2 regions of the Streptococcus uberis genome follow, and region 2 is predicted to be linked to the other one. Evidence: predicted binding sites of a transcription regulator. Region 2 holds the regulator's gene; the other holds the start of a gene.
The links. The regulator NrdR, encoded in region 2, represses ribonucleotide reductase genes. The targets are predictions, from matches to a motif close to ACACNATATATNGTGT.
Positions count from the first base shown of each region.

Region 1: a site for NrdR is predicted at 3,603-3,618, ahead of nrdH (glutaredoxin-like protein NrdH). Genes of this name have one in related genera too.

Region 1 covers NZ_LS483397.1:1,249,826-1,265,263, reverse strand. Annotated here, with positions in the region: gene nrdF (class 1b ribonucleoside-diphosphate reductase subunit beta) at 1-524, opposite strand, end outside; gene nrdE (class 1b ribonucleoside-diphosphate reductase subunit alpha) at 1,092-3,251, opposite strand; gene nrdH (glutaredoxin-like protein NrdH) at 3,271-3,489, opposite strand; gene DQM95_RS06565 (phosphocarrier protein HPr) at 3,974-4,237, shown strand; gene ptsP (phosphoenolpyruvate--protein phosphotransferase) at 4,242-5,975, shown strand; gene DQM95_RS06555 (NADP-dependent glyceraldehyde-3-phosphate dehydrogenase) at 6,130-7,557, shown strand; gene DQM95_RS06550 (polysaccharide deacetylase family protein) at 7,703-8,992, shown strand; gene DQM95_RS06545 (DEAD/DEAH box helicase) at 9,064-10,146, opposite strand; gene udk (uridine kinase) at 10,299-10,931, shown strand; gene DQM95_RS06535 (DUF1294 domain-containing protein) at 10,937-11,218, shown strand; gene DQM95_RS06530 (GAF domain-containing protein) at 11,308-11,805, shown strand; gene dnaX (DNA polymerase III subunit gamma/tau) at 11,805-13,472, shown strand; gene DQM95_RS06520 (DUF3272 family protein) at 13,524-13,727, shown strand; gene birA (bifunctional biotin--[acetyl-CoA-carboxylase] ligase/biotin operon repressor BirA) at 13,669-14,643, opposite strand; gene DQM95_RS06510 (leucine-rich repeat domain-containing protein) at 14,799-15,438, shown strand, end outside.
Region 2 covers NZ_LS483397.1:424,596-440,033, forward strand. Annotated here, with positions in the region: gene ktrB (potassium uptake transporter channel subunit KtrB) at 1-1,041, opposite strand, end outside; gene rsmG (16S rRNA (guanine(527)-N(7))-methyltransferase RsmG) at 1,113-1,826, opposite strand; gene DQM95_RS02425 (LemA family protein) at 1,973-2,530, shown strand; gene htpX (zinc metalloprotease HtpX) at 2,565-3,458, shown strand; gene DQM95_RS02435 (YceD family protein) at 3,671-4,204, shown strand; gene covR (two-component system response regulator CovR/CsrR) at 4,427-5,113, shown strand; gene DQM95_RS02445 (HAMP domain-containing sensor histidine kinase) at 5,117-6,619, shown strand; gene nrdR (transcriptional regulator NrdR) at 6,782-7,276, shown strand; gene DQM95_RS02455 (replication initiation and membrane attachment family protein) at 7,260-8,456, shown strand; gene dnaI (primosomal protein DnaI) at 8,457-9,359, shown strand; gene der (ribosome biogenesis GTPase Der) at 9,408-10,718, shown strand; gene DQM95_RS02470 (DEAD/DEAH box helicase) at 10,868-13,957, shown strand; gene DQM95_RS02475 (PrsW family glutamic-type intramembrane protease) at 14,021-14,608, opposite strand; gene DQM95_RS02480 (CPBP family glutamic-type intramembrane protease) at 14,836-15,438, opposite strand, start outside.

The DNA of each region.
Region 1 (15,438 bases), 830 kb from region 2:
TTATTACCTAAATAGTAAAGTGGAGTAAAGAATCCTGAATAAAATAAGAAAGTTTCTAGATAGGTTGATGCAACCTTTTTTTGTAGGGCATCCCCATTAGCATAAATATCATTAATGATTTTTGCTTTCTTTTGCAAAAATTCATTATTGTTAGTCCATTCAAAAATCTCTTCAATTTCTTTTTTGGTATTTAAGGTTGAAAAAATGGAAGAATAAGATTTAGCGTGGACGGATTCCATAAATTGAATATTATTTAATACCGCTTCTTCATGAGGTGTTCTGACATCCGCTCGAATAGCTTCAACCCCTGTTTCAGATTGCATGGTATCTAATAAGGTAAGACCACCAAAAACTTTACCAACTAAATCTTTTTCTTGTGCTGAAAGCTTGCGCCAGTCATCTAAATCGTTGGATAAAGGAATGCGCGTATCAAGCCAGAATTGTTCAGTCAACTTTTCCCAAGTTGATTTATCAATAACGTCTTCAATTTCATTCCAGTTTATTGCTTCATAATATGTTGTCATTCTTTAAAATCTCCTAAAAGAGGGTGATGATATAACCGGTGGTAATCATAATAAGAAAGCGCGGAAAAAATAGAAAGTATTTCCGCAACGTTCTTCTAAGTCCGTAATTGGTATAAGCAGATCACCAAACAGTGACTGCCGTAGAAGTAATAGCTGCATTAGCAACTATATTTCAAAGACGCCATTACGACACGGAGTAAATGAAGTCGATAATACTTCGTTTACGAAGTTAGTAAGTGGTTTAGGCAGATCGCAAACAGCGCCAGCCGTATAAGTAATAGCTGCATTAACGACAATATTTCAAAGACGCCATTACGACACGGAGTAAATGAGGTCGATAATACTTCATTTACGAAGTTAGTAATTGGTATAAGCAGATCGCAAACAGCGCCAGCCGTATAAGTAATAGCTGCATTAACGACAATATTTCAAAGACGCCATTACGACACGGAGTAAATGAAGTCGATAATACTTCATTTACGAAGTTAGTAAGTGGTTTAGGCAGATCGCCAAATAGCGACTGCCGTAGAAGTAATAGATGCTTTAGCATCATTACTTCTTAACCAATTAAATAACACATGATTCACACTGGTTAGAGCCAACTTCTTCGCCGTCATCTGTAAAGGTACGGACATAATAGATTGATTTAATGCCTTTATTGAAGGCATAGTTGCGAAGAATAGAAAGGTCACGAGTTGTTTGCTTACTTTCTGTTTTCCATTCATAAAGTTCTTTTGGAAGTTCACTTCGAAGGAATAAAGTCAATGATAAGCCTTGGTCAACGTGTTGAGTTGCTGCGGCGTAAACATCAATAACCTTACGCATATCCATATCATAGGCAGATGTGTAATAAGGAATTGTATCCGTTGATAAACCATTGGCTGGATAGTAAATTTTACCAATTTTCTTCTCTTGGCGTTCTTCAATTCTTTGAGTGATTGGGTGAATAGAAGCAGAGCAGTCATTGATGTATGAGATAGAACCATTTGGTGCTACAGCTAAACGGTTTTGATGGTAGAGACCATCTTTTTGAACAGCTTGTCGAAGGGCTTCCCAGTCCGATGCCTGAGGAATAAAATGGTCTTTAAAAAGCTCTTTAACAAGGTCTGATTTGGGAACAAATTGACCGGTCACATATTTGTCGAAGTAGCTTCCGTCAGCATATTTTGATTTTTCAAAACCAACGAAAGTCGTTTGACGTTCACGAGCGATGTTATTGGATTCCACTAGGGTCCAATAATTCATTAGCATGAAGTAGATATCAGTGAATTCTACCGATTCAGGACTACCATATTCAATGTGGTTTTTTGCTAAGAAGGAATGAAGACCCATAGCCCCAAGCCCAAAGGTATGCGCTTGTTGATTTCCATTTTTGACTGTGGGCACAGCTTCAATTTGAGAAGAATCCGTAACAAATGTAAGTGCGCGTGTCATCGCTTTAATGGAACGGCCAAAATCTGGTGAGGTCATCATGTTTAGGATGTTGGTAGAGCCCAAGTTACATGAAATATCTGTTCCCATTTCAATAAATTCTTGAGCATCATTTATGATACTTGGTTTTTGCACCTGAAGAATTTCAGAGCAAAGGTTGCTCATAATGATTTTTCCATCGATAGGATTTGCTTTGTTGGCAGTATCGATATTGATAATATAAGGATAGCCAGATTCTTGTTGAAGTTTAGAAATCTCTGTTTCCAAATCACGAGCACGAATTTTAGTCTTGGTAATCTTAGGGTTGGCTACTAGTTCGTCATACTTCTCTGTGATGTCAATATAGTTGAAAGCCACTCCGTATTCACGTTCTACGTCATATGGACTAAAAAGATACATATCTTCATTTTGACGAGCTAATTCATAGAATTTATCTGGAACAGTAAGTCCCAATGATAAGGTTTTGACACGGACTTTTTCATCAGCATTTTCTTTCTTTGTTGAAAGAAAAGCAATGATATCTGGATGGAAAATATTGAGATAAACAACACCAGCCCCTTGACGTTGGCCTAACTGATTAGAATAGGAGAAACTATCTTCAAAAAGTTTCATGACAGGTACAACACCTGATGCGGCGCCGGCATAGCCCTTAATTGGAGCTCCAGCCTCCCGAAGGTTTGATAATGTGATTCCAACGCCACCACCGATACGAGATAATTGTAGGGCAGAATTGATTGAACGACCAATTGAATTCATGTCATCAGTAACTTGAATTAAGAAACATGATACTAATTCTCCACGGCGGCTACGACCTGCATTTAAGAAAGAAGGAGTAGCTGGTTGATAACGTTGGTTAATCATTTCAATAGCCAAATCCTTGGCCAAGTCTTCATTTCCATCAGCAAAATAGAGAGCATTGAACATAACACGATCTTCAAGACTTTCTAAGTAATATTCTCCATCATTTGTTTTGAGAGCATATTGTTGATAGAATTTGTAAGCCGCCATGAAAGATTTAAATTGGAATTTTTCTTCTTTAATAAGAGCTGCTAATTCTTCAATAAAGTCAAAAGTGTATTTTTTGATAAACTCACTTTCAATATAATCATGTTCTAAGAGGAAGTTAATTTTCTCTGTAACAGAAGGGAATGCTTTAGTATTTGGAATAACATTTTCTTTAAAAAAGGCATCTAATGCTTCTTTATCTTTGTTTAATGGGATTTTTCCATTAACAGGTCGGTTAATCTCATTGTTTAGGCGAAAATACGAAATATCGCCAATATCTTTTAGACTCATATTAACAGTTCCTTACTCTTTAGATTATTTCTTTTAATTTAGCCGGTTGAAATCCAGAAAAAACAAGATTATCACTTTCAATAACTGGTGCGGATGTAAAACCAAGGCTTTTCACATAGTCAATTTTTTCAGGATGTTCATCGATATTAATCTCTTGAAAGTCAGCCCCGTTTTGTTCTAGGAATTTCTTAGTCATTTTACATTGCATACAATTATTTTTAGAATAGACAGTTATCATCTTATTTCTCCTTTTAAAATTTCAATACTCTAATAGCATATTAAATTTGAAGGTAAAATGCAAGATTTTTATCCCAAAAAAACACAATATTTTGGGGTCAATCGGTTTTTGCATCACTATATATTGTGTGGATGCGATTGTATCGGCCTTTGATGCTGAATTGATATTTCTTGCAGAAAAGTTTTCTCGCTTTTCAAGACCATTTCATTAAAATAACAAAACATAAGCTAAAGAAAATAGAAGTTTTGGAAAGTCAAAAAATTTTGGGAAAAATTTCCTAACACAATAAAAGATGAAAATAAGCTTTTGTAAGTCATTTATATTGTCAAATATTAAATGAAAATTTTAAGAAAACATTTCAAATATTTTTCTTGTGAGAACATTTAATCTTGAAAATAAAATAGCATTATGCTATAATCTGTTATTGTAAGGGTTACCATGTGGTGGCTCAAAAATACACAACTATTAAAAGGAGAACCATAATATGGCTTCAAAAGATTTTCACATTGTTGCAGAAACAGGGATTCACGCTCGTCCAGCGACTTTACTTGTTCAAACTGCAAGCAAATTTGCATCAGACATTACATTAGACTACAAAGGAAAAGCAGTAAACCTTAAATCTATCATGGGTGTTATGAGCCTTGGTGTTGGTCAAGGTGCTGACGTGACAATCACAGCTGAAGGTGCTGACGCTGATGATGCTATCGCAGCAATCGAAGAAACAATGACAAAAGAAGGATTGGCATAAGACTATGACAGAAATGCTTAAAGGAATTGCAGCCTCTGATGGTGTTGCCGTTGCTAAAGCATATCTATTGGTTCAACCGGATTTGTCATTTGAGACTATCACAGTCGAAGATACAAACGCAGAAGAAGCTCGCCTTGATGTAGCATTACAAGCTTCACAAGACGAGCTTTCTGTTATCCGTGAGAAAGCAGTAGAGAGCTTAGGCGAAGAAGCAGCTTCTGTATTTGACGCTCATTTAATGGTACTTGCTGACCCAGAAATGATTAGTCAAATCAAAGAGACTATTCGTGCAAAACAAACAAATGCAGAAACTGGACTCAAAGAAGTGACTGATATGTTTATCACTATCTTTGAAGGTATGGAAGATAATCCTTATATGCAAGAACGTGCGGCCGATATTCGTGACGTTGCAAAACGTGTCTTAGCTCACTTATTAGGTGTAAAACTTCCAAATCCTGCTACTATTGATGAAGAGTCTATCGTTATAGCTCATGATTTAACACCTTCTGATACAGCTCAATTAAATAAACAGTTTGTAAAAGCATTTGTTACTAATATTGGAGGTCGTACAAGTCACTCCGCTATCATGGCTCGTACGCTTGAAATTGCAGCAGTATTAGGAACAAATGATATTACAAAACGTGTTAATGACGGAGATATTGTTGCCGTTAACGGTATCACTGGAGAAGTTATTATTAACCCTTCAGAAGAACAAATTCTTGCCTTCAAAGAAGCTGGTTCAGCTTATGCTAAACAAAAAGCAGAATGGGCATTATTAAAAGATGCTGAAACTGTAACAGCTGATGGAAAACACTTTGAACTTGCCGCAAACATTGGTACTCCAAAAGATGTTGAAGGTGTTAATGATAATGGCGCTGAAGCTGTTGGACTATATCGAACAGAGTTCCTTTACATGGATTCTCAAGACTTCCCAACTGAAGATGAACAATATGAAGCTTACAAAGCTGTATTGGAAGGTATGAATGGCAAACCAGTTGTTGTTCGTACGATGGACATTGGAGGAGATAAAGAATTACCATATTTTGACCTTCCAAAAGAAATGAATCCATTCCTTGGTTTCCGTGCTCTTCGTATTTCAATCTCTGAAACTGGAGATGCTATGTTCCGCACACAAATTCGTGCCCTTCTTCGTGCTTCAGTTCACGGTAAACTACGCATCATGTTCCCAATGGTTGCTCTTGTTAAAGAATTCCGTGCTGCTAAAGCTGTCTTTGATGAAGAAAAAGCTAAACTTGTTGCAGAAGGAGTGGCTGTTGCTGACGATATTCAAGTTGGTATTATGATTGAAATTCCTGCAGCAGCTATGTTAGCTGACCAATTCGCTAAAGAAGTTGACTTCTTCTCAATTGGAACTAACGATTTGATTCAATATACAATGGCTGCTGACCGTATGAATGAACAAGTTTCATACCTTTACCAACCATATAACCCATCAATCTTACGTTTAATTAACAACGTTATCAAATCAGCACACGCTGAAGGTAAATGGGCTGGTATGTGTGGTGAGATGGCTGGAGATCAACAAGCAGTTCCATTACTTGTGGGAATGGGATTGGATGAATTTTCAATGTCAGCTACATCAGTTTTACGTACGCGTAGCTTGATGAAAACATTAGACACAGCTAAAATGCGTGAGTATGCACAACGTGCTATAACAGAATGTTCTACAGCAGAAGAAGTTTTAGCATTATCTAAAGAATACTTACCTGAAAACTAATCATGAAAGAAGTTGGAAATCCAACTTCTTTTTATGTATCAAATTTTTTGAGGTATGAAATTATTTCAATTTTCAGACAATTATCGTATTATATGTTTGAAATAAATCGAAAAAGTGATAAAATAGACTTATTATCATAAAAGGAGATAACAATTTGACTAAACAATATAAAAATCTTGTTAATGGTGAATGGAAACTTTCAGAAAATGAAATTAAAATCTATGCACCAGCAACAGGAGAAGAACTAGGTAGCGTACCAGCTATGTCTACTGAAGAAGTTGACTATGTTTACCAATCTGCAAAAAATGCTTTTCAAGCTTGGCGTGAGCTTTCATATGTTGAACGTGCAGCTATCCTTCATAAAGCAGCAGATATTTTAGTTCGTGATGCGGAAAAAATCGGTGCTATTCTTTCAAAAGAAGTTGCAAAGGGTCATAAAGCAGCAGTTAGTGAAGTTGTTCGTACAGCTGAAATTATTAATTACGCTGCAGAAGAAGGAATCCGCATGGAAGGTGAAGTTCTTGAAGGAGGCAGTTTTGAAGCATCAAGTAAGAAGAAAATTGCCATTGTTCGTCATGAACCAGTTGGTCTTGTCCTTGCTATTTCACCATTTAATTATCCAATCAATTTAGCTGGATCAAAAATTGCACCTGCACTGATTGCTGGGAACGTAGTAGCCCTTAAACCACCAACACAAGGCTCTATTTCAGGATTGCTATTAGCTGAAGTCTTTGCTGAGGCAGGCGTACCTGCTGGAGTTTTCAATACCATTACTGGTCGCGGTTCTGTTATTGGTGATTACATTGTTGAGCATGAAGCTGTAAACTTTATTAATTTCACGGGTTCAACACCAGTTGGTGAAAGAATTGGTCAATTAGCTGGAATGCGTCCAATCATGCTAGAACTAGGTGGTAAAGATTCTGCCATTGTTTTAGAAGATGCTGATTTAGCTTTAGCTGCCAAAAACATCGTAGCAGGTGCTTTCGGTTATTCTGGACAACGCTGTACAGCTGTTAAACGTGTCTTAGTTATGGATAGTGTTGCAGATGAGCTTGAAAAACATGTTTGTGACTTGGTTAAAAACCTAAGTGTAGGTATGCCAGAAGACAACGCTGATATCACACCTTTAATTGACACAAAAGCGGCAGATTTTGTCGAAGGATTAATTACTGATGCTAATGAAAAAGGTGCAAAAGCCTTAACCGAGATCAAACGTGAAGGTAACTTAATTTCACCTGTTGTCTTCGACCATGTTACTACGGATATGCGCCTAGCTTGGGAAGAACCATTTGGTCCTGTATTACCATTTATTCGTGTGAATTCTTTGGAAGAAGCTATTGATATTTCAAATGCTTCAGAGTATGGACTTCAAGCTTCTGTCTTTACTAACAATTTCCCACAAGCATTTGCTATTGCTGAAAAATTAGAAGTTGGAACTGTCCATATTAATAATAAAACCCAACGTGGAACTGATAACTTCCCATTCCTTGGAGCTAAGAAATCAGGAGCAGGTGTTCAAGGGGTCAAATATTCTATTGATGCAATGACTAACTTAAAATCAATTGTTTTTGACATTGCTTAATTAAAAATAGGTTCTTTAGAACCTATTTTTTAATTTTTTAAAAACAGATAGAACTCTAATAAAAAAGCATCTAAATTGCCACAATTATACTATATTACTTCTTTTTTTATTATGTTAAAATAATATTATTGCAAAAGGAGAAGTAATGAAGAAGTTTTACGTTATTGTAGGTACACTGTTAAGTATTTTTATCTTATCGGTCTCATTATTTGTTTATTCAAAAGTTGTGAAAAATAATGCCATTAAACAGATTCTCAAAGTAGAAAGAAAGGTTACTAAGGAGAGTAGTGACTATAAATCCCTAAAGGAAATAAAAAAAGGTAAAAAAACCTATTTTTACTTTTCACCACTAAAAAAAAATAGTGACTTTTATCAAAATAATTTACCAATGTCATTGTACCAAAACGAGAATGATCAAAAAGAATTAATTATCATTAAACCTTATTTGACTAACACTCCATTAAGAGGTATAAAAAAGGTAAGTATTCATAAAGTCGTTTATCAAGAAGGGATATTTTCTCTCAAAAAGAAATCCGATAAGATTATAAGTCATTATCATGTAAAAGAGGATTATAGTCCCTTAAATTTAGGTGATGTCATTAGTGGTGATTTGAATGTTCTTAAGGCAATGATCAAAGAAGTCGATTCAAGTTTTTCAACAGATCATATTGAAAGTCAAAAGCGGACAGAATTAAAAGGAATCCTAACTGATGGTTTAGCGTTTGCTGACCAGGAACTCATTATTAATCAAAAAATTCATTTACCCTATCAGAAACTTTATGACATTATAAATGCAACTTATTTATCAGAAACTTTAAAAAACGATTATGATCATTATATGGCTCAAAAGAAAAAACAATTAGAAGGTCAAAAGCAAGTCGCTTTAACCTTTGATGATGGGCCTGATCCGAGAACGACTCCTCAAGTTTTAGATATGCTAAAAAAATATCATGCCAAGGCAACCTTTTTCATGCTTGGTGGTAAGATAAGTGGTAATGAGTCTTTGGTGAAACGCATTGCAGATGAGGGTAATGAAGTTGGTAATCATTCCTTTGATCATTCTAATTTCACAAAATTAAGTCATGAGCAAATCGTATCACAAATAGAGACGACAAATAGCTTAATTGAAAAAGCTTGTGGCAAAAAACCGATTTATTTTAGACCTCCATATGGAGCTACGGATGAAAGAGTCAAACAAGCTGTGGGCATGTCTCAATTGCTTTGGACTGTCGACACGAAAGATTGGGAAAACCATAATACTGCTGCTATCATGACAAATATAAAAAATCAATTGCGACCTAATGGAATCATTTTGATGCATGATATTCATCAAACCTCAGTTAATGCCCTCCCTACCGTTTTAGACTACCTTGTCAATCAAGGTTATCATTTTGTGACGGTTAGTCAATTAATGGCAAGCCAAAACATCCAATAAAGTAAAAAAGAATCAGTGAAGACTAGTTGAAGTTAGTTATCATCTAACTTTCGAGTCCAGTCCTACTGGTTCTATTTTATTTGAAATTCTTGATGTTTTAATGTCAGTTCAGAAACGGAAGCGAATTTCTTCAATTTTTTGATATCTTCGGGATGGCTAACAAGAGTAATCACTCGGCCTGATTTACCCATCCGTCCAGTTCTTCCTGCACGATGAATATAGTTTTCTTTATCACGTGCAACTTCAAAATTGATAACATACTCTAGATTATCAATATCAATACCTCTGGCAACAAGGTCGGTTGCTAGTAGCAGTTTGATGTCATGTTGTTTAAATTTTTCAAGTATGGTTTTACGGAATGGTACACTAATATCACTGGCTAATGAGACAGCTGAGGCTCCGTTAAATTGAAGCTTTTCCTCACTTGCTCCTAAATCAGATAGACTGTTAAAGAAAACGAGTGCTCTAAAATCGGGCAAGTTGGAAAACTTTCGAAGGAGGTCAACTTTATCACGTTTGTCTACCGAAAGGTAAAAATGTTCAATAGCTGAGAGGTCTTGATTAGATAAATCAATGACTTTGGTATTCTTCTCTAAGGATTGAACTGGGACCTTATTGGTAGCACTCATGTAGATCATTTGGTGATCTCTAGGAACATGGTGACTGATTTTTTGAACAAATTGAATTTGAGAGTCGCTTAGTAATTCGTCATACTCATCTAAAATAATGGTATCAACTGACATCATTTTTACTTTTTTGTGTTGAATTAACTCGTAAACTCTCCCAGGGGTTCCTATAATAATTTGTGGACCTTTTTTTAATCTTTCAATTTGACGTTTTTGACTAATGCCAGAAATGAGAAGTTGAGCAGTTAGATTGATTGGCTCAGCCCACTCCTTTGTAACTTCAAAAATTTGACCAGCTAATTCAGTATTTGGTGCTAAAATGAGAAGTTGTTGTGATTTTTGACTTTTGATATTTAATAAGCTCGGTAATAAGTAGGCTAAGGTTTTTCCGGTTCCTGTTGGACTAATTCCTAATACATTTTCCTTATTTAGGATAGGGGTAAACATTTCTTTCTGAATTGGTGTTAATTCTTTGAATGCTAAGTGTTGTAATTTTTCTTGCCAAACGTTTGGGAATGTTGTTATCATGATTTATCCTTTTACTTTCTTTCAATCCATTATAACATGATTTTGTCTTTCTTTCTTAAAAAGCGGAGCAAAGATTTAGGTTGAATACGTATAGCTAATTCATTAAATTTTTGGTAAAATATACCGAAGACTTTTTAGATTTGGAGTGTAAAATGCGTAGAAAACCCATTATTATTGGTGTGACTGGAGGTTCTGGTGGAGGAAAGACCAGTGTTTCTAGAGCAATCTTGGACAGCTTTCCAAATGCAAGAATAGCAATGATTCAACATGATTCATACTACAAAGATCAAGCTCATTTAAGTTTTGAAGAACGTGTCAAAACCAACTATGATCACCCATTAGCCTTTGACACTGATTTTATGATTGAACAACTGAAGGAATTGTTAAAAGGGCGTCCCGTTGATATTCCAGTTTATGATTATAAAGCACATACTAGAAGTGATAAAACCTTTCGTCAAGAACCACAAGATGTCATTATCGTTGAAGGGATTTTAGTTCTGGAAGATGAACGGTTACGTGATTTAATGGACATTAAACTTTTTGTGGATACTGATGATGATATTCGTATTATTAGACGGATTAAACGTGATATGATGGAGCGTGGAAGAAGCTTAGATAGTATCATCGAACAGTATACTACGGTAGTTAAGCCTATGTATCATCAATTTATTGAACCAAGTAAACGTTATGCAGATATCATTGTTCCAGAAGGTGTCAGCAATGTAGTTGCCATTGATTTAATCAATACTAAAATTGCAAGTATTTTAGCAGAAATTGATAGGTAAGAGATATGGTTATTGCATTTTTAAGCCTTTTATTGACTTGGAATCTTGTTGTTCTGGTTATGTATGGTGTTGATAAACGGAAAGCCATTAAAGGTAATTGGCGAATTTCTGAAAAAACCTTATTGTTGTCGGCTCTTTTTTGGGGAGGGCTAGGTGCTATGATTGGTGGAAAACTGTTTCATCATAAAACACAAAAATGGTATTTCCAAGCGACTTGGTATTTGGGGATTGCAGTTATTTTCGTAACTGCCTACTATCTTTATATTTATTTTTTTAAAACATCCTAATGATCTCCTAAACGCATTGTTTAGGGGATTTTCTTGTCCAATACCTTGTATTCTTTAACTAAGATTTGACTTGTGTTATAATAGAAGCCATGAATAAGAACTTAAAAAAAGAAAATTATCAATTGATGCTAGCACAAGCAGACGCATTATTTGCTAACGAGTCAAATGCTTTGGCAAACCTTTCCAATGCTAGCGCATTGCTAAAAACAACACTTCCAAACTCTGTTTTTGCTGGATTTTATCTATTTAATGGTCAAGAGTTAATTTTAGGACCTTTTCAAGGCAAAGTTTCCTGTGTTCATATTGAGCTGGGAAAAGGTGTTTGTGGCCAATCAGCACAAGAAGGAAAAACAATCATCGTTGATGATGTCAGAAAACATGCTAATTATATTTCTTGTGATGCAGCAGCAATGAGTGAAATTGTCCTTCCAATGTTTAAAAACCAGAAATTAATTGGGGTGCTGGATTTAGACTCTTCGAAAGTTGCTGATTATGATGAATTGGATAAGCGTTATTTAGAACAATTTATAAGCTTATTCCTCTCAAAAACTGATTTTCATTTTGACATGTTTGGAGAAAAAGAGTAATGTATCAAGCCCTTTATCGGAAATATCGTAGTCAGACATTTTCTGAAATGGTAGGACAATCAGTCATTTCAACGACATTGAAACAGGCTGTGGAGTCTGGGAAAATTAGTCACGCTTATCTATTTTCTGGACCTAGAGGAACTGGTAAAACCAGTGCGGCTAAAATTTTTGCCAAGGCCATGAACTGTCCACATCAAGTTAATGGAGAACCTTGTAATCAGTGTGATTTATGTCAAGATATAACGAATGGTAGCCTAGAAGATGTTATCGAAATTGATGCTGCTTCAAATAACGGCGTTGATGAAATAAGAGATATTAGGGATAAATCAACTTATGCCCCTAGCAGAGCTACCTATAAAGTTTATATTATTGATGAAGTTCACATGCTTTCTTCAGGAGCCTTTAATGCTCTTTTAAAAACCTTGGAAGAGCCTACGGAAAATGTAGTATTTATTTTAGCAACCACTGAACTTCATAAAATACCAGCAACTATCTTATCCCGGGTTCAACGTTTTGAGTTTAAATCGATAAAGCAGACTGATATTGCTGATCATTTAGCGTCTATCTTAGAAAAAGAAGGTTTATCTTATCAAGCAGAAGCCCTATCTTTGATTGCTAGAAGAGCAGAAGGTGGGATGAGAGATGCTCTGTCTATCTTGGATCAAGCCCTCAGTTTGTCTTCCAAAAATCAAGTGGACCTAAGCACGGCTGAAGAGATTACGGGCTCTATTTCAATAAAAGCTTTAGATGAATATGTGACATACATTTATGAGGGTAATGCTCAAGAAGCCCTAGCTTGTTTAAATACGATTTTTGAAAATGGAAAAAGCATGAGTCGTTTTGCTACCGATTTATTGACTTATTTTAGAGATTTGTTAATTGCTAAAAGTGGAGGCGATCAGTCATTCCAATCGGAACAGTTTTTCAATCATTTAAAGATTGCAACTGATCAAATTTTTGATTGGATATCTTTAGTAACCAAATACATTTCAGAGATAAAAAAAGGGTCACACCCTAAAATTTATGCTGAAATGATGACGATTGCTTTAGCGGAACGTCCTAAAGAGAAACAGCTTGATGTGCCAGAAAACATAGCAAGTGAAATCACTGCATTAAAAGAAGAAGTCAGTCTTCTTCGGGAAAAACTTAATACGGTCTCCGCAGATAAGCCTCTTTTTGATAGTAGACCTACCAAAGCAGTTAAAAAAACATTCACCTATAAAGTGGATCGCCAGAAAATCTTTAGAATTATGGAAGAGACTGTACAGGATAGTGAACAGTCACGACAATATTTAGAATCCCTGAAATCTGTTTGGAATGAAATTTTAGATAGTATTTCACCACAGGATCGTGCTTTACTTTTAGGTTCGGAACCAGTTCTTGCCAATAGTGAAAATGCAATCTTGGCATTTGAAGCAGCCTTTAACGCGGAGCAAGCCATGAACCGTCAGGATTTAAATGCTGTTTTTGGTAATATCATGAGTAAGGCGGCAGGATTTTCCCCTAACATCCTTGCAGTACCCAAGTCTGATTTTAATCAATTAAGAAGTGAGTTTGCCATGCAGATGAAATCAACAAGTATTGAGACAAGTCATGATAAACCTGAAGTAGCTATTCCAGATAATTTTAACTTCTTAAGTCAAAAAATTAAAACAATTGAGGATTAAAAAAAAGAAAATTCTTCGAAGAATTTTCTTTTTATTGGTATAATAGACACTATGACAATAAGACAATTTTTTATTCTAGCAATCATTATTGCTTTTGAAACTTACTTTTTCAATGATGCCTTCATGGGATCGGATTTTCTATTTGCTGGTTTTTGGGGATTTTTGTTGATTAGAGATCTTCGCAAAGCTTATTTAATTAACAAGTTTTCGAAATCACTCTTGAAAGCTGCGCAAGCTGCCAAGAAGAAAGACTGATTTCACCACTACGTAAAATTTTCTCTTGCCCACTTTCAAGACGAATAACCAGATGGCCCTCATCTGTGATAGCGATAGCTTTTCCAGAGATGAGGGTATCATTTTCCATAAAAGTTACTTGTCGATTTAAGACCAGTGATTTATCCTTATAGACTTTGATATGATCTTTGACGGGGATCTCTGTAAAGAGCTTCCAAATTTCGATAATTAATTGGTTGCGCGTAACTGTTGGCTGTACTGAAAAAAGAGATCCTGCTTTGCTATTTAAGTCATCAGGAAAATCCTTTATAAAAAAATTTAGACCAATACCGATGATGACGTCGGTTATTAAGCCGGTTTCAACAGAAGTGATGGCTTCTGTGATAATGCCGGCTATTTTTTTTTGCCCTAGATAGATATCGTTAACCCACTTTATCTGTGTATCAATACCTGTAAGTCGAGAAATCGCCTTTGTAATACTGGAAGCAGCCATCATTGTGAAAGGTTCAAGATCGGAATAATGAACGTTTGGTTTTAAATGAAGTGACATATAGATGCCACCATTTTCGGAAGTAAAAAAAGGTCGGTTCATTCTACCTTTAGCCATTTCTTGTTTTGGAGCCAGATAAAGTTGTGGGGTTTTGGGATTAGTCAGAATGTTTTCTTTAGCATCTTTTTGTGTTGAGATGCTTTTTTCATTATAAGAAACTTGGATTTGTAAGGCTTTTTCAATGATCTCGGGGATTAATAAATCGCCTTCCAATAGTCGATAGCCATTTTGTTTTGAGGATTCAATCACTAATCCTTGTGATTCTAATGACTTAATGGCCTTCCAAACAGAAGTTCGACTAATGTTTAATTGCTTTGCGATTGCTTCTCCACTAATCCCACTGCTATGTTGAGATAAAATGTCATAGATAATTTCTGTGGTTTTCATAGCTATAGTATAGCCTATTTTTAGCAATTTTTAAAGTTAGAGCAATAAAAAAACATTTGATAAATTAAACTAAAATGAAATAAAAATAATAAAAAGATTGCAAATATTATTTTTCTTGATATAATTAACTAGTTAACAAAAATATCGGAGGCAAAATGAAGAAAAAAACTTATTTATTTGTTGCTGGAATCACTGTAACCTGTGGTACTGCATTGGCGATTCATTTATCACAACCAAAGTCAATACCAATGACAAAATCAGGACATGAGAAAATGATTTCAAAATCCCCAACTAATAGTGATGATAAATCTAGGAAAAAAGATAAGGGTATTGCTGGTATTGATTATCCTACTAGTGATGGATTTAAACTAGATAAGCAATCTAAAATCATTTCTAAAACAGACACAGGAATTATTGTTGCTCATGGAGATCATTCTCACTTTATTTTTTATAAAGATTTGAAAGGGACTGCATTTGCATATTTAATACCAAATGGCGTTCAAATAACTAAACCTTTAATAGGTGATACAAATGAATCGATAAATGGACATGGGCATCATTATGTTTTCAATCCAAAGGATATTGTTGCAGAAGATGCTTTTGGTTATACTGTCAGACATGATGATCATTTCCATTATATTTTAAAATCTAGTCTAGGAATGACCCCTATGTTGACCAACTATAATCAAGGCCGTCATTTCCAAAGGGATAGTCATTACAAACCTAATGTTCAAGGAATTCCAGGTCTTGATTTTGCTACCTCTGATGGTTTTCAATTTGATGGTAGCGGAATTG
Region 2 (15,438 bases):
TAATTCAGATTTTAACAGTAAAAAGACAATCGCAACTGTCGTCACTTTAACCCCACCTGCTGTACCCCCTGGAGCTCCTCCAATAATCATTTGAATCATGTATAAGAAGTTGGTTGGGGCTAAAGTGTCAGTATAGGAAAGGGTAGCAAAACCTGCGGTACGCATGGTGACTGTTTGGAAAAAACTAACCATCAATTGTTGCCATAGATTATAGTTTGCAATGGTATTAGGATTATCTTTTTCCAAAAACCAAGTGATTAAGGTACCTGTAATTAATATAATAAGTGTTGTTTGTAAAATCAGACGTGTTTGATTGGACAACTTTTGATAAAAGAGGCCATGACATTTTGGTTTATCATAAAAATAACGTTTTAAATTATTAGAGAGGTCATACCATACTGCAAAACCAATACCACCAAAAATAATGAGTAATGCAACGACAAAATTGATGGTAGGGTTGACGACAAAATCCGTCAAGCTGTTGGAACCAAAGTTATCAAAACCAGCATTACAAAAGGCAGACACAGCTAAGAAGAGGCTATTGAAGATACCATTCTTTAACCCAAATCGAGGAATAAAATCTGTCAAGATGACCAGAAATGCAATGCTTTCAATAGCAAATGTTACCTTATAAGCAAAGAAAAGGTAATGTTTGAGATTTGTACTATCATTTCTATTGAGGGCGGATTGTAATAAGGAATGGCCGGACAAATCCATTTTCTTTTGCAATGCAAAAGTACTAAAAGCAATCAAGGTAACTAATCCCAGTCCACCAATTTGCATTAAAATAATAGCAACCATCTGACCAAAACCGTTGTATACTTCAGAGATAGGGATTACTGAAAGTCCGGTTACACAAACCATTGAGACAACATTAAACAAATGGTCCAAATAGACAGACTCACTAGCATTTTGGTATTGAAAGAATGGAAGTGACAACAAGATACTTCCAATTAGAATCACCAAGGCAAAACTAAAGGTAAGCCGTCGTGTAATTGACCAGGTTCTAATCCATGAAAAAAACATAATGCCTCCTAAAATGTATCACTTTCATCATATCAAAAAAGAATGAAAAAAGCTAAATCAATATCTTTAATTTAGCTTTACAACAGTTATAATGGTTTTTTGTTAGGAGTGCCAGCTTTACGTGGGTATTTTCTAGGAGTTTCTTTTTTCTTTTCAACAATCGTAATATACCTAGAATCACCATTTGGAAGCTGATAATGATTGTTTTCAATAACTTGTGAGAACAAAAGTTTCAATGCATTTTGAGCGTCGGTTAATTCTTGATCGACGGCTTGAGCTTTTAATGCTAATAATTTTCCATTGAGTTTTAAAAAAGGAATGGTTAATTCGGATAAAATCTGCATTCGAGCAACTGCACGAGCCGTGACAATATCAAACTGAGCACGGAAGTTTATATCTTGCCCAAAATCTTCTGCCCTCCCGTGAAAGAAGTGAACACCTTCTAAGTGTAAGACTTCTGAAAGTTGTTTTAAAAATGTTATACGTTTGTTTAGGGAATCAATAATGGTGATATCTAATTGTGGATAAATAATTTTCATCGGGATACTAGGAAAACCTGCCCCTGCCCCAATGTCCAATAATTTGATAGGTTCATTTTTGATATAGCCATGTAAAATTGGCGCGATGGAATCATAAAAATGTTTTAAATAGACGTCATTTTTTTCTGTAATAGCTGTCAAATTTATTTTGTCATTCCACTCGACTAATGTTTGAAAATAGATGTCGAATTGTTCCTTTTGAAAATCATTGAGATGAATATCAAAATCTTCAAGAGCTTTGTAAAATACTTCGGGTGTCATTTTCTGCCTCAATCTTTAATTTTAATCTATTTTAACATAAAAGACAGGATAAAAAAATCATTCTTATCAGATAATAGGGATGTATATAGTTGCTATTACAGCAGAAATTGCTATAATTGAGACAAACGACATAAAGGAGAAAAAAGATGCCAATGTTTTTAATTATTTTAATCGTATTAGGACTGTTAGCGGTCTGGGTAATGATCAATTACAATAGCTTGGTGAAAAGCCGAATGCATACTAAAGAAGCTTGGAGTCAAATTGATGTACAATTAAAAAGAAGAAATGATTTAATTCCTAATTTAATTGAAACAGTAAAGGGCTATGCCGCATACGAAGAAAAAACCTTTGAAAAGATTGCTGAACTTCGTTCACAAGTAACCCATGCAGCAACTCCGGTTGCAACTATGGAGGCGTCAAATGAACTCACTAAGCAAGTTGCTAGTTTAATAGCCGTTGCTGAAAACTATCCTGAACTAAAAGCCAATACAAACTTCTTGAAACTTCAAGATGAATTAACCAATACGGAAAATAAAATTTCTTATTCCCGTCAATTGTTTAATACTACAACGTCTCAATATAATATGAAATTAGAAACATTTCCTAGCAATATTGTTGCAACTATTTTTGGATTTAAACCAAGTGAATTTCTTCAAACGCCAGAGGAAGAAAAAGCAGTTCCTAAAGTTGATTTTAATGTTTAAAAATTCATAAGACTGATGAGGAGAAAGGGAGTAGATGCTTTATCAACAAATTGCACAAAATAAACGAAAAACCATTTTCTTAATCCTTGCATTTTTCTTCTTGTTAACAGCTATTGGAGCAGCAGCTGGTTATCTATTAGTTGAATCTTATCAGTTTGGAATCGTCCTTGCCCTTATTTTGGGTAGTATTTATGCTTTTAGCATGATTTTTCAATCTACTAATGTGGTCATGGGAATGAATAAAGCTCGTGAAATCACAGTTGATCAAGCACCAGATTTTTTTCATATTGTTGAAGATATGGCAATGGTAGCACAAATTCCTATGCCCAAAGTTTACATTATAGATGACCCATCGTTAAATGCCTTCGCAACTGGTTCAAGTCCAGAAAATGCGGCAGTTGCAGCAACAAGTGGTCTTCTACAAGTGATGAATCGTGAAGAATTAGAAGGTGTTATCGGTCATGAGATCAGTCACATTCGAAATTATGATATCCGTATTTCCACAATAGCTGTTGCTTTGGCAAGTGCCATTACGTTAATTGCAAGTATGGGTAGTAGAATGATGTGGTATGGAGGAGGACGACAACGTCAGAATGATCGTGATAATAGTAGTCTGGGTATTGTCTTCTTAATTTTTTCACTGCTCTCTTTGATTCTTGCTCCGTTAATTGCAAGCATGGTTCAACTGGCTATTTCACGTCAACGTGAATACCTAGCTGATGCTAGCTCAGTTGAACTCACTAGAAATCCAGAGGGGATGATCAGAGCATTGGAAAAATTGAGTCAATCCCAACCGATGTCACATCCAGTTGATGATGCTAGCTCAGCATTATACATTAATGAGCCACAAAAAAGGGAAAGCCTTTCTTCGCTGTTTAGCACTCATCCACCAATCGCAGATCGAATTGAACGATTACGTCACATGTGAGAGTTTAAGGAAATCTTAAGCTCCTCTTTTTATGATTAGTTTAAATTAAATTATCAGTAAACGATTCGATATTCTAACTTTTTTAATGAAATGGAATTGGTTTAACCCTATTAAGAAAATAAAAAGCCAGATTCAGTTTATTTTTAAAGAAAAAAGTTGACAAAAGGAAAAAATAATAGTAAAAATAAATTAGAGTTTTATTAGGAGAAAATATGATTTTTATTTCAGACTTGAAAAAGAAACAAGAGCCTGTTCATTTTAAGGAATCGCTTGATATTAAAGATAAACTTTTGGAACGAAACAAAGATATCCTTGATATCAAAGACGTCCTTGCAATTGGAACTGTAAGCTATGAAGAGGGAATATTTCTGTTAAACTATCATCTTAGTTACACCCTAACCATGCCATCAAGTCGATCAATGAAAGCAGTAACTCTTTATCAAGAAAATGATATTAATGAGTTATTTATTGAAGAGAGTCAGGTCACTCAGAATAAGGATATCGTTGAAGAAGAACTCGTCCTAATTTTATCTGGAGAGACGATTGATATTGAAGAAAGTGTTATTGATAACATTTTATTAGATATTCCGCTTCAAGTTTTGGCCCCTGAGGAAGAAAATTCTGTTGACATGCCAAAGGGAAAGGAATGGACTGTATTAACAGAGGAACAATACCAATCTATGAAAGCTGATACGGCGAAAGAAAATAACCCGTTTGCAAGTTTAAATGGATTGTTTGATGAATAAAACTGACTATTTAAGAAAATTGTAATTTTTAATTGAAATATAGTTATTACTTTGGTATACTCTATACAGTATCTGATTAGTTTATGACATGCTTGTTTGAGAGTATTTAATGGATAGACATCTTTGTCCCGAACTAACGGATGATAAGACTGTCTATGGACAAAAAATAAGTGTGAACCTTTCATATATAAAAATAAAAATTGAAGGGAATAAGGAAAAAATATGACAAAGAAAATTTTAATCGTTGAAGATGAGAAAAATCTTGCGAGATTTGTATCTTTAGAATTACAACATGAAGGTTATGAAGTAACAGTCGAGGTAAATGGGCGTGAAGGTTTAGAAACGGCTCTTGAAAAAGACTTTGATTTAATCCTTTTAGATTTAATGTTACCTGAAATGGATGGTTTTGAAGTGACACGTCGCTTACAGACTGAGAAAACAACCTATATCATGATGATGACTGCACGTGATTCTATCATGGATGTCGTGGCAGGTTTAGACCGTGGTGCGGATGATTATATTGTTAAACCATTTGCCATTGAAGAGTTATTAGCACGTATCAGAGCGATTTTCCGTCGTCAAGACATTGAAACAGAGAAGAAAGCTCCCAATCAAGGAATCTATCGTGATTTAGTTTTAAATCCACAAAATCGTTCAGTCAACCGTGGTGATGATGAAATTTCATTAACAAAACGTGAATATGATTTGTTAAATATTCTTATGTCAAATATGAACCGTGTTATGACACGTGAAGAATTATTATCAAACGTTTGGAAATATGACGAAGCAGTGGAAACAAATGTTGTTGATGTCTATATTCGTTACCTTCGTGGAAAAATTGACATGCCTGGAAGAGAGTCATACATTCAAACAGTTCGTGGAATGGGATACGTAATTCGCGAGAAATAGAAAATGAAAAAAGAAATTCAGAAGAAACAAAAGTATAAAAGGTCACTTCCAAAACGACTTTCTAATTTATTCTTTGTCCTCTTTTTCTGTATTTTCTCTGCCTTTACTCTGATTGCTTATTATTCAACCGACTATTTTTTAGTCAAAAAAGAAAAGCAGTCATTGACACAAACCGTTAATTTAGTTAGAGTTCGTCTTTCGGAGGTGGACTCTAATTTTTCATTTGATAACCTGGCAGAAGTTTTATATAAAAATGATAAGAGTAATTTAAAGATTGACTCATCAGGTGATTCTGATATTATTAGAAGTCATAGAGATATAACTAATATATTAGATGCAAAACAAGAAATCTATATTTATAATGTAGAGAAACGGATGATTTTTACAACAGATGATGAAGAATTTTCTTATCAATTAGAAGGCCCACTAAATAAAGTCTTTACTGATGCTGTTGAAAATCAATACCGTGGCTTTTCAATCATCAAAAAAGTTTATTCTAAGAAAACGCAAAAAGTAATAGGTTATGTGCAAATCTATCAAGATTTAGAAGACTATTATGTTATTCGGGCTCGCTTACTGCTATGGTTGATTTTTGTGGAATTATTTGGCACATGCTTAGCCTATCTCATCATTTATTTTTCAACTCGAAAATTTTTAGAACCGATTAAAAATCTACATGAGGTTATGAGAAATATTTCCAAAAATCCCAATAACTTGGCCTTGCGTGCTCATATACAATCTGGTGATGAGATTGAGGAGTTGTCTATCATTTTTGATAACATGTTAGACAAGGTGGAAAATTATACGACCTTACAATCACGATTTATTAGTGATGTCAGTCATGAGTTGAGAACACCAGTTGCTATTATTAAAGGTCATATTGGTCTCCTTCAGAGGTGGGGAAAAGATGATCATGACATTTTAGAAGAGAGTCTTTCGGCAACCGCACATGAAGCAGACCGCATGGCTATTATGATAAATGACATGTTGGATATGATACGTGTTCAGGGGAGTTTTGAAGGTCATCAACACGATACCACACAATTGGAATCTTCTATTGAGACGGTTATTGGTAATTTCAGAGTCTTAAAAGAGGACTTCACCTTTAACTGGACACCAAGGGACAGCAAGACGCTTGCTAGAATTTATAAAAATCATTTTGAACAAGCTTTAATGATTTTAATCGATAATGCTATTAAGTATTCAAGAAATGAAAAAGTTATTTCAGTTGATTTAGACTGTGATGACCAATATGCTATATTGAAAGTATCTGATCGAGGTGAAGGCATCTCAGAAGAAGATATCAAGCATATCTTTGAACGTTTCTATCGAACGGATAAATCACGAAATAGAACTAGTACTCAGGCTGGATTAGGAATTGGCTTATCCATTCTTCAACAAATTGTCGAAGGCTATCATCTATCCATGAAAGTTGAAAGTCAGTTGAATCAAGGTTCTACTTTTATTATTTTCATCCCATTAGCTCAGCAAAAAGGGATTGAATAAAACTGTGACTGTGAGTCATAACAAAGAAGGAAAAGACTAGTTGTAACAAACTGGTCTTTTTGATTGACAACAGCTGATTTCGAAAGGATATATCCTTTTGAAATATGATTTTTTATGTTAAAATAGAGTACTAGATTAATTTGATAGAATTGGGGTGTTTGCGTGCGTTGTCCGAAATGTAATTATAATAAATCAAGTGTTGTTGATAGTCGTCAAGCCGAAGATGGAAATACGATTAGACGTCGCCGAGAATGTGAAAAATGTCATACAAGATTTACGACTTTTGAACGTCTTGAAGAACTCCCATTACTCGTGGTAAAAAAAGATGGTACTCGTGAACAGTTCTCGAGAGATAAAATTTTAAATGGTGTCGTTCAAAGTGCACAAAAAAGACCAGTTTCTAGTACTGATATCGAAAATTTGATCTCTCGTATTGAGCAAAAAGTTCGTGCAAATTACGAAAATGAGGTCTCAAGCACAGCTATTGGGAATCTGGTCATGGAAGAATTGGCGGAGTTAGATGAAATAACCTATGTTCGTTTTGCTAGTGTCTACAAAAGTTTTAAGGACGTGGACGAAATTGAAGCATTATTGCAACAAATTACTAACCGTGTCCGTGGAAAAAAGAAGAGTAGTATAGATGATGAAACCCATTGATACTTTTTATTACATCAAACATAATCAGGTACAAGTAAATGTAGGAAGTCTCATACAACTTTATTTCCCTATTATTGGTGGGGATGCTTTTGCACTCTATCATTACTTCACGCAATTTTTTGATAACGGCAGCAGAAGTCATAAATTGACAGAAGTTTTAAATCACTTGCAATTTGGAATGCCGCGGTTAGAAGAAGCTCTTTCCTTATTGACAGCTTTAGATTTATTATCTCTATATCAATTTTCAGATCATTACTTAATAAAAATTAATCCTCCATTGGACAAGGATACTTTCTTGTCAAATCCGGTATATAAAAGCTTGTTAGAAAAGGAAATTGGAGAATTAGCTCTTAGCGACATGATGATGACGGTGCCTTATGAAGCCCGTGAAATGTCTAAATCTTTTTCGGAAGTCTTTGGATCAAAAATCACAACAAGTGAGGCAATGACAAAGGCAAAAGCTTATGTACCAAAAATTCACTTCGATCTGGATAGTTTCAAAAATCTAATGATCAGGGACGGCCTTCAGTTTGAGGATGAAAAGAGTGATATTGTTCAATTATATTCCCTTATGGAACAATACAAAATGACCTGGTTTGATCTTTATCAATTGGCTAAAGAAACGGCCATAAATGGTAAAATAGCACCGTCAAGACTTCTAGTCAAAAAACAAGAAAGCCAACATATATCAGTAGATACTGCTCAGTTTACGGCTGCAGAGCAAATTATTCTTAAAGAAGCTAAGAATGATACAGCTCTTATTTTTCTAGAAAAGATAAAAAATGCTAGACATGCAAGGGTGACCAAAGATGAAAGAGAACTCTTAATTTCTTTGGCAAAAATGAATTTTTTAGATGAAGTTATCAATGTCATGGTTCTTTATACCTTCAATAAAACCAAGTCAGCTAACTTGCAGAAAAATTACCTCTTAAAAATAGCAAATGATTTTTCTTATCAAAGAGTTACTCGAGCAGAAGATGCCATTTTAAAAATGCGAACTTTTGAGGAACGTAAGTTACAAAGCACAGCTTCCACCAAGAAAGTAACTAAAAGCAACGTCCCGGCATGGAGTAATCCGGATTACAAAGAATCCACAAGTCCGGAGCAGCAAGCAGAGCTAGACCGTTTCAAAGAAGAAGCACTAAAACGATTAGAAAATTTAAGTAAAGGCGGTGAATAAATGGAAAAGATTGGAAACACCATCAGTAAGTTGCATCAAGCTAATCGAGGAAATTCCGAACAGCTTATTGAAAACATTCTGTCAGATCCAGAGGTCGCTGACTTCATTTCAAGCCATCATTTGACCCAAGATGAGATCCGTCTCAGTTTATCCAAGTTTAATCAGTTTTTAGTTGAAAGACAAAAATATCAAACGAATGATAATGCATACATTGCTAAGGGATATGCCCCGATTTTAGTCATGAATGAGGGGTATGCGGATGTTTCATATCTTGAAACCAAGGAATTGATCGAAGCTAAAAGGAAAGCTGCTATTTCCGAACGGATTAATCTGGTTAACTTGCCTAAATCGTATCGACATATTAAGATGTCAGATTTTGATATTAATAATGCCAGTCGTATGCGCGCCATGTCAGAAATTTTAGATTTTGTGGAAAATTATCCAAGTGCAGGGCAAAAGGGACTTTATTTATATGGCGATATGGGTATTGGCAAATCCTATATGATGGCAGCAATGGCTCGTGAGTTGTCCGAGAAAAAAGGTGTTTCAACAACACTCTTGCACTTTCCAACATTTACCATTGATGTGAAAAATGCGATTTCTTCTGGATCTGTCAAGGAAGAAATTGATGCTGTTAAAAGTGTACCAGTTTTAATTTTAGATGATATTGGTGCCGAACAAGCCACATCCTGGGTGCGAGATGAAGTCTTGCAAGTTATTTTACAATATAGAATGTTAGAAGAATTACCGACCTTTTTCACTTCTAACTATAGTTTAAGTGATTTAGAAAGAAAATGGGCTAATATTAAAGGAAATGACGAGACTTGGCAAGCTAAGCGAGTCATGGAACGTGTTCGCTATTTGGCGCGTGAGTTTCACTTAGAAGGTGTTAATCGTCGTTGATGAGAAATGTTTAGGTCATTCATTGAATGAGAAAAGAGAAGGAGAATCATGGTTTTACCTACAGTTGCCATTGTTGGACGTCCAAATGTTGGCAAGTCCACACTATTTAACAGAATTGCAGGAGAACGCATTTCCATCGTCGAAGACGTGGAAGGTGTAACACGTGACCGGATTTATGCGACGGGAGAATGGCTTAACCGTAAGTTTTCGATAATAGATACTGGTGGTATTGATGACGTTGATGCACCGTTTATGGAGCAAATTAAGCATCAAGCACAGATTGCTATGGACGAAGCGGATGTCATTGTATTTGTAGTATCTGGTAAAGAAGGTGTAACGGATGCTGACGAGTATGTAGCAAAAATGCTCTACCGAACGAATAAGCCTGTTATTTTAGCGGTTAATAAGGTTGATAATCCAGAAATGCGTAATGATATTTATGATTTTTATGCACTTGGATTAGGAGATCCTTACCCAGCTTCATCTGTTCATGGTATTGGTACTGGTGATATATTAGATGCTATCATCGAAAAGTTACCAGTTGAAGAAGAAGAAATTAATGATAATACCATACGTTTCAGTTTGATTGGACGTCCAAATGTTGGTAAATCAAGCTTGATAAATGCCATCCTTGGTGAAGAAAGGGTCATTGCTAGTCCAGTAGCTGGAACGACACGTGATGCTATAGATACACATTTTACAGATCAAGATGGCCAAGAATACAATATGATTGATACAGCAGGTATGCGTAAATCTGGTAAAGTATATGAGAATACTGAAAAGTATTCAGTTATGCGTGCTATGAGAGCCATTGATCGTTCGGATGTTGTTCTATTAGTCATTAATGCGGAAGAGGGGATTCGGGAATACGATAAGCGTATTGCAGGCTTTGCTCATGAAGCCGGAAAAGGGATGATTATTGTCGTAAACAAATGGGATTTACTTGAAAAAGACAATCATACTGTGGCAAAATGGGAAGCTGATATTCGCGACCAATTCCAATTTCTATCATATGCACCGATTATTTTTGTATCGGCACTTACCAAACAACGTCTGAATAAATTACCAGAATTGATTAAAAAAATTAGTGAGTCTCAGAATAAACGTATCCCATCTGCTGTACTTAATGACGTTATTATGGATGCTATCGCTATTAATCCGACGCCAACTGATAAAGGCAAACGTCTTAAAATTTTCTATGCTACCCAAGTATCCGTTAAACCGCCGACATTTGTTATTTTTGTAAATGAGGAAGAATTGATGCACTTTTCATACCTTCGTTTCTTAGAAAATCAGATTCGTGCAGCTTTTACCTTTGAAGGAACACCAATTCATTTGATTGCACGGAAACGCAAATAAGGTAGCTTAATTAAACTGCTTTTGCCATTGAGGTTTGAGTTTTTCTCGGCCTCTTTTTTGATGTAAACCTTTTGTAAAAATAAGATTTTTTAGAGTATTCCTCTTCTAAATTTGTTATAATTGAGGGATAAGGAAAAGGTAGGAGAAGTATGGCTAGATTAATTCCAGGACGTATCAGAAATCAAGGAATTGACCTTTTTGATAAAGGTCTTGTCTCCATTAATCATGAAAAAAAGGGTTTGATTAGTGCCCAAGTTGATTCTTACCAAGTCAGCTATGGTATTGAGGACAGTATGATTTCATGTCAGTGTTCTTTTTTTGAAACTAAAAAATATTGTCAACATATTGCGGCATTAGAACATTTTATGAAAAATAGTCAAGAAGGTAAAACCCTATTGACACGGTTAACTGACCAAAATAAAGAAAAAGATGAAGTAGACAAAATGACATCCTTTGGAAGTTTATTTCTAGACTCTTTAAAGATGAATGAGGATGATACAATTTCCTATAAACTTTCAGCAGTTGGTAGTAGGAGCCCCTTTTCATCAGATTTTTGGTGGAGTTTAAAAATCAAGCGTCTACCTGATCAAAGAACTTATGTAATCCGTGATATTAGAGGCTTTTTATCAATTGTGGAGAAAGAGGGCTATTATCAGATTGGAAAAAATTACTATGAACCTCTGTCATTAATTCAATTTGATATAGTAAGTCAGGAACTCATCCAATTTTTATGGCGTCTTGCACCAAATTTTGAAAAAACTGAAAATAGTCTCTTATTCCCCAATCATGCAAGAAATCTTTATTTGCCCTGCGGTTTTTTTGAAGAAGGCATCCGCTTGCTAACAGACTTAGAAGATTTTTCATTTGAAGGGCCACAAAAAACTTACTCACACGTTTGGGTAAGACCTTTAGATAATCAATTCGATTTATTTTGTTTCCATGTAGAAGTTCATCGAAAATCCATTGAATTGCAGATTAAAGAAAAAGCGATGCAATTTTTGTTTGATAATGAATATATCTTATTTCAGGATACCTTTTATCACCTTGATTTAAAACAACGGAAAATGGTAGCCGCGATTAGGAGTTTACCGATTCAAGCCGATTTGACAAAACATGTCCATTTTGACTTAGATGATCAGGCAAAGTTGGCAGCAAGTTTACTTGATTTTAAGGAGTTAGGGACTGTTACGGCACCAAAAAGTTTTGATATTAGAGATTTTGATGTCACCTTTCAGTTTTCCTTAGAAGATGCAAAAACGATACAGTTGCAGTTAATCTTTGATTTTGGAACTATCCAAGTTAGGGGTAAAGCAGATTTGGATCAGTTGCCATTTGCTAGCAACTACAAAAAAGAAGAGAAAATTTATCGTTCCTTGAAACAGTTTGGTTTTAGAGGTCATTTTATTTCCCGCTATGAGTTTCATGATGCCCATGATCTTTTTGATTTTTTCATGCAAACATTGCCTCATTTTGAAACCTTGGGTAAGGTCACAATAACAGAACAATTGGAAGCTTTAAGATTTACCCAATCCCCTCAGATAATAGTTGATAAAATGGGGAGCCTTTTAGATATTTCTTTTGATTTTTCAAGTGTATTTGAAAGTGATATTGATCAAGCGATGAGGGCACTTTTATCCAATAAACCGTATTTCGTTAGTGAAAAAGGTCAATTAGTTATCTTTGATGATAATACTCAAAAAATTAGTAAATCGTTGCAAGAATTGCGGGCCAAACAAGGATCAAATGGCCATATACAAGTAGATGGTATTGCTGCTCTCCAGGTGACGCAAATGTTTAATGGCATGGAAAATGTTCAATTGACCCAAGAAATTGCGGAACTTGTGATGGATTTGACCCATCCAGAGAATTTTGACCTACCAAAGCTGTCAGTTAATGCTACCCTTAGGGATTACCAAATTCATGGTATTAAATGGATGTCAACGTTGGATAAATATGGTTTTGGAGGTATCCTAGCAGATGATATGGGATTAGGTAAAACGTTGCAGACCATTACTTTTTTGGCAACGAAAATGACTTCGGAAACAAAAGTCCTTATTTTGACGCCGTCCAGTCTTTTGTATAATTGGTTGGATGAATTTGAAAAATTTTTACCACAATCAGACGTTGCAGTGGCTTATGGCTTAAAGCAATATCGTGATCAAGTTATTTCTGAAAATCATCAAATTACGATAACCAGTTATGCCTCTTTTAGGCAAGATTTCGACCGTTATCAAGATGATACTTTTGACTATTTGATTTTAGATGAAGCTCAGGTAATTAAAAATGCACAAACTAAAATTGCCCAAAGTTTAAGACATTTTAATGTTAAAAATTGTTTTGCACTTTCTGGGACGCCAATTGAAAATAAATTATTAGAAATTTGGTCCATTTTCCAAATTGTATTACCAGGTCTTTTACCTTCAAAAAAAGACTTTCAAAAAATGAAGGCAAAAGAAGTGTCAAAACGGGTTCGTCCATTTGTTTTACGTCGGAAAAAAGAAGATGTTTTACCGGAATTACCTGATTTAATTGAAATCACTTATACCAATGAAATGTCTGATGATCAAAAGGCGATTTATTTGGCACAATTGCGTCACATGCAAGATCGCATTAAAAATGCCTCAGATGCTGATATTAATAGACAAAAAATTGAAATATTATCAGGGATAACACGTTTACGTCAAATTTGTGATACCCCTAGTCTTTTTACGGAATATGATGGTGATTCTGGCAAATTAGAAAGCTTAAGGACACTATTACTACAAGTTAAAGAAAATGGTCATAGAGCATTGATATTTTCACAATTTAAAGGCATGCTAGAAATTGCTGAAAAGGAATTAGAAGAGATGGGATTGAATTCCTACAAAATAACGGGTTCAACTCCTGCAAATGAAAGACAGGAAATGACAAGAGCTTTCAATAATGGCTCGAAAGATGCTTTTTTGATTTCTCTAAAAGCTGGAGGTGTTGGACTAAATTTAACGGGGGCGGATACTGTTGTTCTGATTGATTTATGGTGGAATCCAGCTGTAGAAATGCAGGCCATCAGCCGTGCTCATCGCATTGGGCAAGATGACAATGTCGAAGTCTATCGTCTCATTACGCGAGGAACTATTGAAGAAAAGATCCTTGCCTTACAAGAAACAAAACGTAACTTAGTCACAACTGTTTTAGATGGTGATGAAAGTAGAGCTCACTTAACTGTTGAGGATATAAAAGAGATATTGGGAATCTCGTAAATATAGTAAAGAATAACATCTTAGCATTTACTCTAAGATGTTATTCTTTTTTTAAAAAAGAGTCTATTTTACTCTGGAAAAAATGGGATTAGCCTGATGGATTTTAAATAGTAAGGTAATGTATATTATCCAAGAAAACATAAATAGCACCATTTTAACTAAAATACTATGATCAGTATATGGACTGTTCCATGCAATATGAAGGAAGATAGGACAAAGGATAAAAAGATTAATAGCCCATTTTTGAGCTTTGGACTGCTGTTTCAAAAAGTAACTTCCAATCATCAAACTGGTCATCAACCAATGAGTAGCAAGTCCGAATTCAACTCTGGAAAATGCTTCAGTTATTGGAGATTGTTTGTCAACTATTGCTGCAATCAAATAGGTATAATCTTCGGAGATTTGAAAACCGAGTCCAACAGCTAGTCCAATAATTAGACAATGCCAAATATTATGAATTTTTGCAAGAAGTATGATAATGATTGCAAGTAAGAATTTTAGGACTTCTTCAAATAATGGTGGCGAAATACTTGGTGTCCAGTTCTTGATGAAATCTGAATGTGGGAAAAGCTGATTTAAAAGATTAGTGACATTGATATTAATCCAACCAGAAATTTGTCCAATGACAAAAATACCAAAGAATAGTGACATAAAAAACCAAATTAGAGAAATCTTTTTCTTGTAAAGAAATAGAATGCTCATGAAAGAGAGAGGCAGAATATAAGAAATGAGTAATATTCCAATTGCTGTAAATAAAGTTTGAAGCCCTCCTTTATCTAAGTTGAGCTGTAGCAATATTAGCAATTCTTGAAAAATCCTATAGGTTGAGAGAATCACAAGTGTGAAAAAAATACATTTGTTTTTCATAAATCCTCCGATTAAACAGCTATTATAAAATAACGAACTATGCTTAAACCTAATATATCAGCGATTGTATGTGATAGAAATATAGGATAGAGATTTTTGGATTTATTATTATAAAACCAAAAGTAGGTTATTCCGAGAAAAAGACCAATTCCAATTGCTGATAAGAGCCCTTGGTAGGTATGAAAAGAGATTCTGATGATTAACGAAAGAACAAAAATGAGCTTTTTTGCCTTTGGGATAATATAATTACAGATACCAATAAAAAATAATTCTTCATAAACACCATTTAATACAGCATAAAGTATTAAAGGAAAGTTTTTAAATTGGAGAATAATGTGCTTAACCCCCTCAGAGAAATTCCAGGGATAATAAAAAAGGGCATTTCGGAAATTTTCATCCAGAATAAAAAATAAGAGGTCCATCATTATAGCTAAAGTCAGAAATAGGAATAAAGCTATTGCAGTTGATTGTAGAGAAAACTGACACTGCCACTGTCTAAAATCAAATCTTCTAAAGTAAAGATAAGTGAGAGCAATTAGAATTAAAATTCCTTGAAAAATAATCATTTGAAAATTTTGAAGACTGCTAGTATAAGTTAAAGTTGAATCACCTAA